One region of the Aquamicrobium sp. NLF2-7 genome, then DNA from elsewhere that is predicted to be linked to it. Evidence: riboswitches for the same ligand, from Rfam matches in the RefSeq annotation. Region 1 holds a riboswitch; each other region holds the start of a gene.
The links. A riboswitch is a leader RNA that binds a small molecule or an ion and turns the genes downstream of it on or off. The one in region 1 is predicted to bind cobalamin.
Positions count from the first base shown of each region.

Region 1 (5,505 bases):
GGGCGATCCGGTCGACGAGGCCGCGTTGCTGAGCGCCGACAATCCGGGCGTTCCTGCCATTCTGGTCAAGCCGAAAAGCATTGCCGATGCCTACAATCTGCGTCAGCAATACCGTACCGAAACGACTCTCGCCGTCTTTCCCGGCGAGGTGCTGACGCGGCTCTATGGCACGCTGGGTGATGCCCGCCGCGTGCTTGGCTTCGTGGCTATGGGCGCGCAGGGGCTTGTCGGTGCCGCCATTCTCATGGTGGTGGCGGTTCACGTTCTCCAGCGCCGGCGCCAGATCGGCGCCTTGCGGGCCTTCGGTGCGCCGCGGCCTGTGGTGATGGGCATGGTCTGGCTGGAGGTCTTCATGCTCGTCGCGGCCGGCGTCATTGCAGGCTTCGCGATCGGCTATGCCATCGTACGGGCAATCTCCTCGCATCTGGCTAAAAGCAGCGGTGTCGCCATGCCGGTCGAATTCCAGACGGCGGACCTGTGGACGCTGGCCGGCCTGTTGCTCGCCTGCGCCATTGCAACCCTTCTTCCCGCGCTGATCGCCTATCGCCAGAGCCCGGCGCAGGCATTGCGCGCCTAGCAAGAGTATTGCCAGTAAAGCAAATCACGATATAAACATTTCTTTATGTGATATTGACATCGTTTGCCGAAACGCCGAGATTGCGGGCGTCGTGGTTCTTCGGGGCGGGATTTTGCCCCGAAGCTAAGAGGGAAGCCGGTGCCTTCCATGGGAAAGCCGGCGCTGCCCCCGCAACTGTAGACGGATAGCCTTGCGTCCATTCAGGTCACTGGGGTGAAAGCCCTGGGAAGACGGACGCAGGCGAGGACCCGTGAGCCAGGAGACCTGCCATGACGAAAACACGTCCACGGGCGGGGTGTCCCGGAGGCCATGATATGCCCGCATCGTGCGGGTGTTGACGGCTGCCTTGCGCATCCGCCCCAACCATCGGGGTTTATGGAATGGCCAAATCGAAAGTTTCCGTTGCAACGCTCGGCGTGCCGCGCATCGGCCGCCGCCGCGAACTGAAGTTCGCACTTGAAAACTACTGGTCGGGCAAGGACAGCGCCGAGGCGCTGCTCGAGACGGCCAGACGTCTGCGCGCAGATAACTGGCGGCTTCAGGCCGAAAAGGGCGTCACGCGCGTTCCGTCCAATGATTTCTCGCTCTACGACCATGTGCTCGACACAACCGTCATGATCGGCGCGATCCCGCAGCGCTATGGCTGGACCGGCGGCGAGGTGCCGCTCGACACTTATTTCGCCATGGCGCGCGGCAGTGAGGGGGATGCGGGTTGCGGCCACCCCGGCCATGTCCATTCCACCTCGGCGCTGGAGATGACCAAGTGGTTCGACACCAATTACCACTACATGGTGCCCGAGCTGGCGCCGGATCAGGAATTCGTGCTGGCCACCACCAAGCCGGTCGATCATTTTCTTGAAGCGAAGGCGCTTGGCATCCACACGCGCCCGGTCGTGCTTGGGCCGGTGAGCTTCCTCCGGCTTGCCAAGTCCGGCGGCGAGGAATTCGATCTGCTCTCGCTGCTGCCCAAGCTTCTGCTGGTCTATACCGACCTGCTGAACCGCCTGCACGCGGCCGGCGCGGACTGGGTGCAGATCGACGAGCCCTGTCTGGTTCTCGATCTCGAAGCCGGTGAACGCGCCGCGCTCGAAGCGGCCTACAATCACTTCGCCACTGAGGTTCCCGCACTCAACCTGATGCTCGCCACCTATTTCGGCGCGCTCGGCGACAATCTCGACCTCGCCGCTTCGCTTCCCGTGTCGGGCCTTCATGTCGATCTGGCCCGCGCGCCGGAGCAGCTTGAAGCCGTTGCGGCGAAGGTGTCCTCCAACACAGTGCTGTCACTCGGCGTGATCGACGGCCGCAATGTCTGGCGCGCCGATCTCAATGCCATACTCAACTATCTGAAGCCCGTGGTGGAGGCGCGTCCGCTTGATCGTATCGAGATCGCGTCGTCCTGCTCGCTGCTGCATGTTCCGGTCGATCTGGAGCTTGAAGCGGCGCTGGACGCGGAGCTGAAGTCCTGGCTCGCCTTCGCCACGCAGAAGCTCGACGAACTGGTCGTGCTGGGGCGTGCGCTGTCGGAGGGCCGCGCCGGGGTTGCGGATGCCCTGCAGGCATCGGCCGACGCCATCGCCTCGCGGCGAAAGTCGCCGCGGGTGCACGACAGGAAGGTGGGCGACAGGCTTGCTGCGGTCACCGGGGCCATGGAACGCCGCAGGAGCGCTTTTGCCGCGCGGCGTGAAAATCAGTCCGGCAAGCTCGACCTGCCGAAATTCCCCACCACCACCATCGGCTCGTTCCCGCAGACGGCCGAGGTGCGCAAGGCGCGCGCCGCCCATGCAAGGGGTGAACTGAGCGCTGCCGACTACGAAGCCTTCCTGCGCAGGGAGACGGAAGCCGCGATCCGCTGGCAGGAGGAAATCGGTCTCGACGTGCTGGTCCATGGCGAGTTCGAGCGCAACGACATGGTGCAGTATTTTGGCGAGCAGCTTGCCGGTTTCGCCTTCACGCAGGCCGGCTGGGTGCAGAGCTACGGCTCCCGCTATGTCCGTCCGCCCATCATCTACGGCGATGTCTCGCGGCCGGAGCCGATGACCGTGCGCTGGTGGCAATATGCGCAGTCGCTGACCGACAGGCCGGTCAAGGGCATGCTTACCGGCCCGGTGACCATCCTCAACTGGTCCTTCGTGCGCGACGACATTCCGCGTTCGCAAAGCTGCCGCCAGATCGCTCTGGCGATCCGCGACGAGGTCGTCGATCTCGAAAAGGCGGGTGCCGTCATGATCCAGATCGACGAGGCAGCGCTGCGCGAAGGCCTGCCGCTGCGCAAGGCGGACTGGAAGGCCTATCTCGACTGGGCGGTCGGCAGCTTCCGGCTGGCGTCGACGGGCGTGGAGGATGCGACCCAGATCCACACCCATATGTGCTACTCGGAGTTCAACGACATCATCGACGCCATCGCGGCGATGGATGCCGACGTGATCTCCATCGAGACCTCGCGCTCGCGCATGGAACTGCTCGATGCCTTCCGCAATTACAAATATCCGAACGAGATCGGGCCGGGCGTCTACGACATTCATTCCCCGCGCGTTCCGCATACGGGAGAGATGACGGACCTGCTCAAACTGGCGCGCAAGCGCCTGTCCGACAGCCAGATCTGGATCAACCCCGATTGCGGGCTCAAGACCCGCAAGTGGGAAGAGGTGAAGCCGGCGCTGGTCAACATGGTGGCCGCCGCGCGCGAATTACGGGCGCTGGCAAGCTGATGAGATCGTCGTGCGTTCACTCGGACGCACAAAGGACGATCTGAATTATCGATGCTGTGGAGGCCCGCCGCCGGATTTGCCGGCTGCGGGCGCGCATTCTCAAACCCGGCCCACTGTCATCGGGCCGGCTACTTCAGGGTTGTCAGGCTTCGATTTCCAGCTCGCCGAGCGGTCTGGAACAGCAGGCGAGGATATAGCCTTCGGCGATTTCGTCATCGAGGATGCCGCCATTGTGGTTCATCTCGACCTCGCCGGAAATCTTCCTCACCTTGCAGGTGCCGCACAGGCCGAATTCGCAGGCAGCTGAAATACGCACGCCGCTGGCCCGTGCCGCCTGCAGCACGGTCTGGCCGGGCAGGCATTCGCCGTCTACCTCCGACAGGCTGAAGTGCACCGGCACGACCTCCTGAACCGGGGCCGCCTGCTCGGCGGCTTCCGTCTGCGCCTCGGCGAAAGGTGGGGACACGGGCTCCGCCGGCGGCGCGCCGAAGCTTTCCTGATGGTAGAAGGCCATGTCGAAGCCGGCGCTTTGCAGCATGTCGCGCACGGCCCTCATATAGGGTTCCGGCCCGCAGCAGAATATCTCGCGCTCATGGAAGTCGGGTGCGAGCAGCGGCAGGCGCACCGCATCCACGCGTCCCATATGGCCGGACCAGCCTTCGCGTGGCGAACGCTCCTCCACGATGAAGGCCAGCGACAGGCCGGGCATCCGCGAATTCAGCAGTTCCAGCTCCTTGCGGAAGATGATGTCTTCCGGCCGCCGAGCGCAGTTGACGAATGTGACGTCGGTGCCCGGCGCGCAGTCGCTGAACCAGCGCAGCATCGACATCATCGGCGTGATGCCCGACCCCGCCGACAGGAACAGATATTTGGCGCCCGGATGGGTGTGATGCGAAAAATCGCCGCCCGGTCCATAGGCCTTGAGGCGGGCACCGACGCCCAGATTGTCGAACATCCAGCGCGTGCCGATGCTGTCCGCCTGGGCCTTGACCGTGACCGAGATGGAAAACGGCCGAGACGGCGACGACGACAGCGTGTAGGTGCGCATGATCGGTTCGTCGGCCACGGGCAGTTCGAGCGTGATGAACTGGCCCGGCATGTAGCGGAACCATGTCTGCGCATCCGAGCGGAAGGTGAAGGTCTTTACCTCCGGCGCCTCGTCCGTGATGCCGATCACCTCCAGAACCTGAAGGCGATCGTTCCACGGCGCCATCTCGTCGAGATGGCGGTAGAGGCCGGGATCGGTCATGACGTTCACCGTCTCCTCCTTCGTCAGGCGACGTTCTTCAGGCGCGATTTTCCATCACCTGCCAGCCTCGGTTCGAGGAAATCCGCATACCACTGCACGAACTGGATAGTCCCGCCCTCATGAAGTTCCGAATAGGGGCCGGGCTCATAGGAGGGCGAGCGGATGCCGAAGGCGTTTTCCTCCACGATGCGGCGGTCCTGCTCGTTGGTCTCCATCCAGACATGGGCGAGTTCATGCGGGTCGTAATCGACGCCTTCGACCGCATCCTTGTGCACCAGCCATTTGGTGGTGAGCATGGTTTCCTCCGGCCCGAGCGGAAGCACGCGGAAGGTCACCGCATGGTCGATCAGAACATGGTTCCACGTGGTGGGATAGTGATAGAGCATCAGGCTGCCGATGCGGTCCGCATTGACCTGATCCGACAGATTGCGCTTCACCGCTGCCTTGCCGTTCATCGTGTAGCTGACGGAATCGCGCAGGAGCGGCGTGCGCGTGGCGCGATACTGGCCGTCCGGGCTGATGCGGAAATGGGACGGCAGACCGGCGGCTTCGCACTTGGCCCAGTGGGCGATCATTTCGGGATCGCTCTCGACATCGTTGACTCCGGTGACATTCGGAGCCTCCGGAAAGGTCTTGCAGAGTTCCGGATGGTTGCTGGCGCAGTGATAGCACTCGCGGTTGTTTTCCCAAACCAGCTTCCAGTTGCCTTTCTCCACCGTCGTCGTCTCGAAGGCGACCTTGGCTTCGGTGAGGCGGTGCGGGTTGAAATAGGGGTCCATCACGGCGCGGAATGGCGCGAAATCGGCCGGCTGGTCGGCCAGGCAGATGAAGATGTAGCCCCCGGTCGCCTCGCAGGCGACAGGCTTCAGCGAATAGGAGCTGGGGTCGAAATCGTCGGCCATCTGGCGCGCGAACAAAAGCTTGCCGTCGAGGTCATAGGTCCACTGGTGATAGGGACAAACCAGACGCGC
Region 1 is NZ_JAKSED010000001.1:3,075,164-3,080,668, forward strand. It holds gene MIC97_RS15125 (ABC transporter permease) at 1-577, shown strand, start outside; cobalamin riboswitch at 653-864, shown strand; gene metE (5-methyltetrahydropteroyltriglutamate--homocysteine S-methyltransferase) at 958-3,285, shown strand; gene MIC97_RS15135 (hybrid-cluster NAD(P)-dependent oxidoreductase) at 3,428-4,534, opposite strand; gene MIC97_RS15140 (aromatic ring-hydroxylating dioxygenase subunit alpha) at 4,558-5,505, opposite strand, start outside.

Region 2 (5,505 bases), on a different contig from region 1:
GTAATGCGGCGAGCATTTGATGCCGTAGAAGCCCTGTTCGTCCAGCGTGACCTCGATCTCCTCGTTGATCTTGCCGAGAAAGCCCTCATGGCCTTCCGGCACCATGCCCTCGACCGTCGCGGCATTGTGGCCGCTGGTGGTCTTTATGAATTTCACCGTGTCGCCGGGTGCAATCCGGAGAAAATCCGGCTCATAGACCATCGGGCCGGATGCGTTGCGGTTGAGCATCTTCACCTCGTGCATTTCGGCGAAGGCGGGTGCGGAGATGACGAGCGAAGCCAGCATCAGGGCGGAAGCGATGCGCATATGGAATACCTTTCAGCGGAGGTGATCGAGGCGGAAAATGCGGGCGCCGTCGGCGGGATCGACGACGATGCTGGCGCGTACGCCGAATACCTCGGCGATGCGGTTGACGCTCAAAACCTCCTGTGGTGATCCCACCGCCACCAGCCGGCCGCCGGCCATGACGCCGACGCGGTCGCAGGCAAGCGCCTGATTGAGATCGTGCAGCGCGATGATCGATGTCACCGGCAGGGCGGCCACAAGGTCCAGCATGGAAAGCTGGTGGCGCACGTCGAGATGATTGGTGGGCTCGTCGAGCAGCAGGATGCGCGGGCGCTGGGCAAGGGCGCGCGCCAGATGCACGCGCTGCTTCTCGCCGCCGGAAAGCGTGGCCCAGAAGCGGCTTTCAAATCCGTGCAGATCTGCATCGGCCAGCGCCCCGGCCACGATGCTGTCGTCCTCGTCCGACCAGGGTTGCAGGGGCGTCAGCCAGGGGGTGCGGCCAAGCTCCACCGCATCGCGCACGGTGATCGCCTCGCCGGTGTCTGCCTGCTGTTCGAGATAGGCGATCTTTTGCGCCGCCAGCCGGCGCGGCAGACCGGAAAGCGGCTGCCCTTCCACGGCGACTTTGCCCGTTGTCGGCTTCAGAATTCCGGCAAGCAGGCGCAGCAGGGTCGATTTGCCCGAACCGTTGGGGCCGACCAGTCCAAACGTCTCGCCCTCGCGCACGGCGAGGTCCACGCCCTGCACGATCCGGAGACGGCGTATGCTCCAGCCGAGATTGCTTGCTTCAAGGATCATGGCCGGCGGCGTCCCCTGAGCAGGATCAGGGCGAAGGCCGGCGCGCCGACCAAAGCCGTGATGACGCCGATCGGCAGCACCTGACCGGGGATCATGGTGCGCGACAGCACGTCTGCCGCGATGAGGAAGGCAGCGCCCGTCAGCGCCGTCGCCGGCACCAGGCGCCCATGGCGTACGCCGACCACGAAACGCGCCGCATGCGGGATGACCAGCCCGACGAAGCCGATGGAGCCGACGATGGAAACCATGACGGCGGTGACCAGCGCAGTCAACCCGATCAGCACGACCTGCACCCTGCGCACGGCAATACCCAGCGAGGCTGCGGAGTCGGCGCCGAAGGCGAAGGCATCGAGCGCGCGCGCATGCCAGACGCAGGCAATCAGCCCGGTCAGGGCGATGGGTACGGCCAGCGTCACATCCGGCCAGCGCACGCCGCTCAGATTGCCGAGCAGCCAGAACATGATGCCGCGCGCCTGTTCGGCATTGGCCGATTTGGTGATGATGAAGGAGGTAAGCGCGTTGAAGAGTTGCGAGCCGGCGATGCCCGCCAGAATGATCTGTCCTGTGCCGCGCGTGGAAACGCCGCCGCCCGCCGCCCGTGCCAGAAGGGCGACCAGCAGGAAGGCGGTGACCGCGCCGGCGAGGGCGCCGAGCGACATGGAGACCGCTCCGCCGCCGATACCGGCAATCGTCACCGTCACCGCACCCGTCGAGGCGCCGGCCGAGATGCCGAGCAGATAGGGGTCGGCCAGCGCATTGCGCAGCAGCGATTGCAGCACGAGGCCGGACAGCGCCAGCCCCGCGCCGCAGGATGCGGCCACCAGCGCGCGCGGCAGGCGATAGTTCCAGATGATGCCCATGTCGATCGGGTCGAGCGGATAGGCAGCACCCAGAACCTTGTTAGCCAGCGTCTGCACCACGATGGAGAGCGGAATGGGCGTCTCACCGATGCAGGTGCCGGCAAAGACCGTCGCCGCCATGGCGACGAGCCCCGCAGGCCAGCGCCACCACAGGCGCGCTGCGAAAGGCCGGCCTGCGGTGGCAATGGTCACCGGGCGATGCCCTGATCGACCAGCGCGTCTGCCAGCACCTCGATGCCGGAGACCGTGCGCATGGTGGCGTCCATGGCATGGGCATCCATCACCACGATGCGGTTGTTCTTCACCGCGTCCATCTGGCTGGCGACCGGATCGCTCTTCAGAAATTCGAGCTTCTTCTCGAAGTCGTCGGCAGGGAAGCGGCGGCGATCCATTTTGGCGATCACGATCAGCGTCGGGTTGGCCTTGGCAATGGTTTCCCAGCCCACGACCGGCCATTCCTCATCCGATTCCACGATGTTGCGGATGCCGAGCTTGTCGAGCATGTAGGCGGGCCCGCCCTTGCGACCGGCGACATAGGGATCGATGTTCATGTCGGCGCTGGAGAACCAGAACACGGCCGACACGTCCTTGAGATCGAGTGCTTTTGCGCGCTCGACCGCATCCGCTTCTCGTTTCGCCAGATCGGCGACGACCTCCTCGCCCTTGTCCTGCACGTCGAAAATCTCGGCAAGCTCGCGCACGCCCTGATGGATGGTTTCGGTCGAGAAGGCGGCGGTGCGGGTGCCGTCGACGCCGACCGAGTTGTCCTTGGCCACGCAATCGGCTGGCATCACATAGGTCGGGATGCCGACCTCGTGAAACTGCTCGCGGGTGGCGACGATGCCTTCCGGCCCGACATGCCAGATGAACTGGACGGCAACGAGGCCGGGCTTCTTCGCCACGACGCTTTCGAAGCTCGGATCATTGTCGGCGAGGCGCTCCACCTTGTCGTTGATCGCCTTGTGCTCGGGCAACACGTCGGTGAACCAGACGGAGGTGCCGGTGACCTTGTCGCCAAGGCCAAGCGCATAGAGCGCCTCGGTGGCGGCCTGTCCGACGGTTACGCTCGTGGCTGGGGCCTTGTCGAAGGTGATCGTCTCACCGCAGTTTTCCAGCGTAAGCGGGTATCTGGTGGGTTCAGCGGACGCATGGGCCGTGAGCAGCGCAAGGCTGGCGGCGGCAAGTGCCAGACGCGGGAATGTCATGACGCGAAGTTCTCCGATCGGTTTGCGGCAGGGACCGAAGGCTTCGGGTCGGGACGGCAATGGAAAGCCGCGCACCCCGAAGGATACGCAATAGAGCCCGTACAGGCAGGGACGGCTTCATCGACAACCTCTCCCGGGCACCCCGCCCGGCACATTCAGTTCCAGTTGTCGGCAGGTCTCCTGACTGACGGGTCACCATCCTTTCCCCACCTTCCCGGGCCCGGGGCCCAGTGGCATTTCGGGGAGAGGACTCTACCGCCTACAGTTGCGGGGGCAGTTTCGTTTCACAGGCCTTTTTGAAGCCTGCGGCGAATTCCCTCTTCGTTCCTTTCGGAAACCGACACCTGCTCGTATCGCATGTACGTCAGGCTTTTCAAGCTATTCGTCGCGCCTTCCCCAGAGCCTTTCACGGCCCCTCTCGGGGTAAAATCACAGCTTGCAAGCCCGATCCTGCCTTGACCGATGATGGTGCTGAAAGAGCTGCCGGATGCAGTTGTGGCAGGGAACGAGGCTCTGATGCTCGCCGGCCTGTGCGAGCGCCCTGCCCATCTTGCCGTGGGTGGCACGTCCGGCACGGAGACGCCCGATCTGGGCGCCTCCCGCTGCGGTGAAGCCTTCAGGTGTTGTCTCGTGATCTGCTGGTCTCAGAACCGGTAGTTCAGACCGACCTTGATCATGTGGAAATCGAGAGCGTTCGAGGCATTGCGGCCGTTCACGGTGCTCGAACTGCCCGGATGGTTGGTCGTCGTCGTCTCATAGATGGGCTTTTCATAGGGTGTGCAGAAGCTCGGATCCATGTCGCACAACCACGCCATGCTGGGGTCCTGCGAAGGGTCGACCGTTTCATAGCCGACGACGGTGGTCGTCGAGGTCGTATAATCCTTGCCTGTGCCCGCGCGGGCATTTCTGAACCTGAAATCCTTCTTGCCGAAGCGGCTGTAGGTATAGTCGGCCTTGATCGACCAGTTGTCGTTCAGCGCATATTCGAGGCCGCCACCAATGGTGAAGCCGGCGCGGGTGGCAGCGGCCTTCTCGACGGAGAAAACGGCCGTTTGCGTACCGTTGGGGAGGGTTTCATCGGCCTGGTCGGAAATGTACTGGTCGCGCCATTGTGTTTCGCGCGCGAGCGCCAGTCCACCCGTGGCATAGGCCATGAAGCGATTGCTGAAAGCGTAGCCGATCTTCGGGCGCAGGCTGGCCATCCAGTCGACGTCGTAGCTCGTATAAGCATCGGCATGGCCCTTGGCCGCCAGCACGGGATCGGTGGACAGAACCTTCTTCGATCCGGTGATGTTGTATGTCTTGCTCCAGTCTCCCTCAAGACCGAGCACCACGCCATTGTCGAGCTGCCAGTTGTAGCCGGCCTGTACGCCGAACATGGCGCCGTTGAGCTTGAGATCCGCCGATTCCCGGGCAGAGATGGTGCTGTCGGAACCGTCGAGCGTCGTCGTGGAGCCCCATGTGCGGCCGAAGGCGCCGCCGGCATGCATGCCGGCATAGAGCCCGCTCCAGTCGATGGCCGCAGCTTCGCCACCGCGCGCCGCGCCGTGGCCGCCCGCCAACCCGGCGAGCGGATTGCTGAACGGCTGGAAACTCTGCTCGCCACCGAAGGATCCCGTCAGGCTCGCATAGAAAGTCCGACCCGGTCCCGGCTGCGTGACAAGACCGAGCGGATCGACATAGAAGCGGTCGAACAGGTTCTCCACGCGTACCGCAGCGGTCAGGTCCTCGGTGATCTTGTATTCGGCGAAGACATCGACAAGCGTATAAGGCTTCCAGTCGACAAGGGAGATGAACTCGCTGGCGCCCTGCGCGGTCACGTCGCCATGGCCGATGGCGCGGGGGCCGACATGGGAAATGCGCCCGCCAACCGTAAGCTGATCTTCGAGCAGCTTCTGCGACAGCGTCAGGTCGACGGTGTATTCGGGCTGCACATGGTTGGTGGCATAGTCGCCGTAGAGCGACTTGTTCTCGCAGGTGTCGGCCGTGCGGCAATATTCGACGTTGAGAAAATAGTTGGCCGAGAGGTCGGCGGTGAAGCCGCCGATCTCGTAGCGGCCGGAAAGCTCGATGCCGGAGAACTTCGCCCGGTCGATGTTCTCGATGTTCAGGGTCAGCGGCCCCGAGCCGTTGCGGACCGACCGTGCGATATAGTCCTTCACATCCCAGTTGAAGTAACCGAGCTTGAGCATGCCGCGGTCTTCGCTGGTCAGCAGACCGTCACGGGTCAGGTTGGTGCCGACTTCCCAGTTGCTGGAACGCTCCGGCTTCACATTGGCGTTGGCGACCACGCTGTTGAAGGCCGAGACGGATTCGATGACGCTGGGTGCGCGCATGGTGTTGGAATAGTTCACGTA
Region 2 is NZ_JAKSED010000002.1:230,688-236,192, reverse strand. It holds gene MIC97_RS17960 (pseudoazurin) at 1-306, opposite strand, end outside; gene MIC97_RS17955 (ABC transporter ATP-binding protein) at 319-1,083, opposite strand; gene MIC97_RS17950 (iron ABC transporter permease) at 1,080-2,063, opposite strand; gene MIC97_RS17945 (ABC transporter substrate-binding protein) at 2,132-3,148, opposite strand; cobalamin riboswitch at 3,301-3,505, opposite strand; gene MIC97_RS17940 (TonB-dependent receptor) at 3,793-5,505, opposite strand, start outside.
Region 2: linked by a shared signal. The riboswitch ahead of MIC97_RS17945 (ABC transporter substrate-binding protein) and the one ahead of metE (5-methyltetrahydropteroyltriglutamate--homocysteine S-methyltransferase) in region 1 are both predicted to bind cobalamin.

Region 3 (5,505 bases), on a different contig from region 1:
CGGCCCGGGACGAGGGCCATGTGAAGCCGCATATCATCGTGCTTCAGCAGGGGCAGTCGGCCGATGCGGCCAGATCGTTCCTTCGCTCGCAGAAGATCATCTACACGGACAGTCTCGATGACGCGATCCGCGCGACCGAAGCCTGGGGCCGGCTTGCGGATACGAAGCCTGCCACGGCGCCGGCGCGCCCGGCAGCCATGGGGCCGGTAAGCCTGCCCGAAGGCTTGTCCGGAAGTGTCGGTGAGGCAGAGGCAAAAGCGTTCCTCGGCGAAAACGGCGTGCCCGTCAATCGCGGCCAGATCGTCGGCACTCGCGAGCAGGCGAGCGAAGCGGCGGCGCTGCTGGACGGCCCCTTCGTGGTGAAAGTGGTCTCTCCTGACATCGTGCATAAATCGGACGTCGGCGGTGTCGTGCTCGGCCTCGAAACGCCGGACGATGTCGCGCGGGCCGTAACGCAGATGGGCGCATCCATCGCGCAGAAGCTTCCCGATGCGCGTATCGAGGGTTTTCTCGTTCAGGAAATGCGCACCGGCAAGGTCGAACTGCTGGTGGGCGCCCGCAACGATCCGCAGTTTGGCCCGATGATCATCGTCGGCGCCGGCGGCGTTCTGGTCGAGCTGCTCAGGGATGTGGCGGTGGCGATGGCCCCTGTCTGCGAGAGGAAGGCACGATCGATGATCGAAAGCCTGCAGATCGCAAAGCTGATGCAGGGCTTCAGGGGCAGCGCGAAACTCGACATCGATGCCGCTGCCCAGGCCGTGTCGCGGATCAGCTGGATCGTATCGGACATCGGCCCCCGCTTCTGCGAACTCGACGTGAATCCGCTTCTTGTTGCAGAGGCCGGAAAGGGTTGCGTGGCCGTCGACGCCCGCATTCTGCTCGACGACAACTGATATCCGGCGGCCGGAGCGGCCCGGACGGACATGCACAGCACTGGAGGACTTAATGTCAGCACTGGACGTAAGACAGGATGGCAGGACGACCATCTTCACCATCAATCGCCCGGAGAAGATGAATGCCATCAATGCCGAGGTGGCGAATGAGATGCAGCGGCGCTTTGCCGAATTTGACAGCTCAGATCAGCGCGTCGCGATCATCACGGGCGCAGGGGAAAAGGCGTTTTCTTCCGGCGCCGATGTCTCGGACATTCCCGAACTCTGGCGCTGCATACCAACGATCGGCATCGTCACGGAAAAGCCGGTCATATGCGCTGTCCATGGCTGGTGCGTCGGCGGGGCGCTGGTGATGGCCGCAATGGCGGATCTGTGCGTGGTGACCGAGAACACCCGTTTTTCCTATCCGGAAGGCAAGGTCGGGCTGACAGGCGGCATGATTGCCACGCTGGCAGGGCGCATACCGCATAAGATGGCCATGGAGATCATGCTGCTTGGCCGAACCGTTTCCGGCCGCCGCGCCTGCGAGATCGGGCTTGCCAACGAAGTGGTGGAAGACGGCACGCATCTGGAGGCCGCGCTGGCGATGGCGCGCGAGATGGAAGATATGGCGCCGCTGGTGCTGAAGACGCTGAAGCGCTTCGTCGTCGATCATACGCTTATCCAGACACCTTCGGAAAAGCTTGCGCGTGCCCAGCGCGACCTTGCCGTCGTCCGCACCAGCGCAGACCTGAAGGAAGGCGTTGCAGCGTTCCGGGAAAAGCGCAAGCCGGTGTTCAACGGCAGATAGAACCGATCCGCCATGTGCCGACCGCCTTCAGGCCCATGGACTGCCTGTGGGGCCGTGTCCGCGCCGGCCGACGCAATTGCTGTGTCTGTCACAGGGCATCTTGCCGGCGGCTGCCGCAGCCATCTGAACCTCCCCGCACGGCCGCCGGCGCATCGTTGCGGAGAGGTTTGGCGCAGGCGACCGGACCTGAAGCGTGTCGCGATCTTTCGGATTTGCTCATTCCGCTTTAAGTCATTGTTTTCACGAATGTTATTGCCTCGAATCCGGTTCCCTCTTTCGAGCGGCATGCTTTAACTGTCCGGCGGCAATTGACTTGCCGGGCGTCCATGTTATCGGGAGCGCGGTTATGGTTCTTTCGTTGTCTCCGGAGAGCGAAAGCTAAGAGGGAATCCGGTGAAAATCCGGGGCTGCCCCGCAACTGTAAGCAGAGAGTGCGCCGTCGCTCATTGTCACTGGCTTTGCCGGGAAGACAGCCGGTGCATGATGACCTGTGAGCCAGGAGACCTGCCTGACCATGGAAGTTCGGTGGGCGGGGTGGACCACTGGAATGTGCGGCATTCGGTAGAGGAAACCGGACGCGGCATCCGTCTTGCGAACCCCGTTGTTAAAGAGAGGGGGAGCAATGGCTGTCTTCACATATTCTACCACAAACAATACGGGTCGCCGCAGGCCGGGCTTTATCGCATGGCTTGGCCTTGGGGTGGCGGCGATCGCTCTGGCAGGTCCGGGAAATGCTTTCGGGCAAACGAGAGCCGAGCAGAGCACGGAGGACATTGAAGGGGCGCGGGCTCCTCTTTTGACGCCTGAAGAAACCATTCTTCTGGAGCGCATAACCGTCACTGCCCAGCGCGGCCCGAACGAACTGTTCAATGTCGCGCAGAACGTCACCATCCTGACCGGCGAACAACTCGACAGCAGGGCCGTTCGCGATATCGACGACATGGTGCGTTATCTTCCCGGTCTGAGCGTCGACCGCGAAACCTCTCTCAACAATCCCTATGGCCAGCTCGGTTCGTTCAGCATCCGGGGCGTCGGCGGCAACCGGGTGCAGATCCTTGTCGATGGCGCGCGGGTTCAGGAGCAGACGATCTACGGCAGCCGCGATTTCGCCGATCCCTTCAACATGAAGGCGGTCGAAATCGTTCGCGGTCCGTCTTCCGTGCTTTGGGGGGCGGATGCACTGGGCGGCGTCGTTTCGTTTCGCACCCGCGATCCGCAGGATTTGCTGGATGGTTCCGACAAGCCATGGGCGGGTGAAATCAAGAGCGCCTATGACAGCTTCGACGGCAGCTTCCGCAAGCAGTTCACGGCGGCGGCCTCGCAGGGCGATTTCCAGATGCTGGCGAGTTTCGGCCACCTGTCCGCCCATGAGCCACGGCTCAGGAATGCGCGCGCCGACGGCGGCATCTGGGGATGTCCGCGTCCGGCCTCTTTCGGCTGTGACAAGCTGTTCGATGCCGACGCCTACGCATGGAACGCGCTCGGCAAGCTGGTCTGGACCCCCGAAGATCACGAGTTCAGGTTGACCGGGGAGTTCTTCAGGCGCCATACCGAAGTGGATCAGGTGTGGGACGCTTTTGCCGGCTCCAGCGGCTATGCCAGCGCCAGCTATCCGCGCGAGCTGGACATGCAGAGGACGCGTCTGGCGCTGGAGCACAAATGGACGCTCAACACGCCGCTGCTCGACGAAATCAAGTGGCAGCTGTCCTATTCACCCCAGAAGCGCGACACGTCGGGCACGCAGACACGCATCTTCGCCACGCGTACGGACACCTACACGCCGGTGCGCAATTATGGCGAAACCTTCCTTGAGGCGGATGTGCAGCTGACCAGCCGTTTCGCCACCGGCGGCATCGCCCACAAGCTGATCTACGGTTTCGACGGCGATCTGACGGATTCCTCCTATGACGGCTATAATATCGTCCACCGATCCGACACCGGCGTGACGACGATCCAGACCAATCAGGGCTACAACTTCCCCGAAGTGAAGACCCGCCGCGCGGACTTCTACATCCAGGATGAGATGGAATTGCTGGACGGGCGGCTCAGGATCACGCCCGGCGTTCGCTTTGCGACCTACAGGATCGATCCCACCGGGGACACGGGATACAAGCCGCTTCCCGGCAACGAGCCCGAGGTGACGAGCAACACCAGGCTCATCAAGAAGCTCGGCCTGATCTACGAGCTGGACGACAGCTATTCAGCCTATGCCTCCTATGGCGAAGGCTTCAAGATGCCGACGTCGCAGCAGATGTTCGTTTCGGCCAGAGACCCGTTCATCAATGGCATCGTTCTGCCCAATCCCGGTCTGAAGCCGGAATCGGTCAGGAACTACGAGATCGGCCTCAGAGGGCTGCTTGATCGCGGAAGCTTCAGCGCCGGTATCTTCTATGCCGATTATCAGGACTTCATTCGCGGGCCGATGAATCTCGATCCCACGCGGCCCAATGTCTGGACCTATGACAATGTCGAGGACGTCAGACTGTGGGGCATCGAGATCGCCGGCGAATATGAGTTCCAGGCCGACTGGTGGGCATCTGCGGCGATCTCCTACCAGCATGGCACGCAAAGAGTGGCGGGCGGAAAGAAGACGCCCTTCGACGGAGCCGTGCCGCTGACGGCGGTGCTTGGCCTGCGCCATTTCATCGCCGACTGGAATCTGGAAGCGGAGGTTCTGGGCACCTTTGGCGCAGCGGTGACCCGCCGCGCCAGCCCGAACGCCTTCCTGCCGGGTGGCTATGCGGTGTTCGATGCCTATCTGAACTGGAAGCCGCGCAACAATCTGGAGCTCAACGCGGGCATCCAGAACATGTTCGACACACGCTACTTCCGAAACAGCCTCTACGGTTACGATGTCACCCCTGCCTCCGCGGCCACGGCGGGAGCGCGCCCGCTTGAAGCGCAGGTTGCGCCGGGGCGCACCTTCAAGCTGGGAGCCACGCTGCGTTTCTAGCAAACAGCAGCAGACAAGCCGTCACGCGTGACGGCTTGTCTGCTCTGTCCGATGGTCGTGTCGAGAACGGAACCTGACGATGATTGAGATACTGCGCCATGTCTCGCGGATCCTGAAGCTGTGTACCAGCGGCAGGGGCGGCAGGATTACGCTGCTGATCTATGGTCTGGTTCTTGTTCTGGAACTGGCTTCCATCGTCGTTGCCCTGCGGGTCATCGACTGGACCAAGGATTTCTATGACGCGCTCCAGCAGATGAACGCGGCCGAAGCGCTGCACCAGACGTGGATCTTCGCGGCCATCGTGGTGGCGGAGGCGTCGAGGAACCTCGGTTCCATCTATTTCCGCAAGATGCTGGAAATACGCTGGCGCGAGGCGCTGACGGCGCGCCTGCTCGACAAATGGCTGCAAGGGGGCCACTACCACCGCATACAGGAGTTCACCGAAGGTGGCCTTCTGGACAATCCCGACCAGCGTATCGCGGAAGACAGCCGGATCTTCATCTCCGGAAATGTCGCCGACAGCACCACCGCTTCCGGCTTCGTTCCCCTGTCGCTCGACATCGTGACCCGAATGGTGGGGCTTATATCCTATGCGAGCGTGTTGTGGGGGCTTTCCGGTTTTGCGCTCGATCTTGGCGTGCTCGGCATCGACTGGTCGCTGCCGCGCTACATGGTCTGGGTCGCCTTTGCCTATGTCATTATCGCCATCGCAATTACCCATCTGCTCGGGCGGCCGCTCAAAGAGCTGTATTTCAGGCAGCAGCAGCGTGAAGCCGATTATCGCTTCGGGCTCGTTCATGTTCGCCGCAATGCCGATCAGATCGCGCAGCTCGACGGCGCCGCTGCGGAACGTCGCGAACTCGACAGGC
Region 3 is NZ_JAKSED010000003.1:330,268-335,772, forward strand. It holds gene MIC97_RS20015 (acetate--CoA ligase family protein) at 1-893, shown strand, start outside; gene MIC97_RS20020 (enoyl-CoA hydratase-related protein) at 946-1,683, shown strand; cobalamin riboswitch at 2,014-2,210, shown strand; gene MIC97_RS20025 (TonB-dependent receptor) at 2,306-4,636, shown strand; gene MIC97_RS20030 (ABC transporter ATP-binding protein/permease) at 4,716-5,505, shown strand, end outside.
Region 3: linked by a shared signal. The riboswitch ahead of MIC97_RS20025 (TonB-dependent receptor) and the one ahead of metE (5-methyltetrahydropteroyltriglutamate--homocysteine S-methyltransferase) in region 1 are both predicted to bind cobalamin.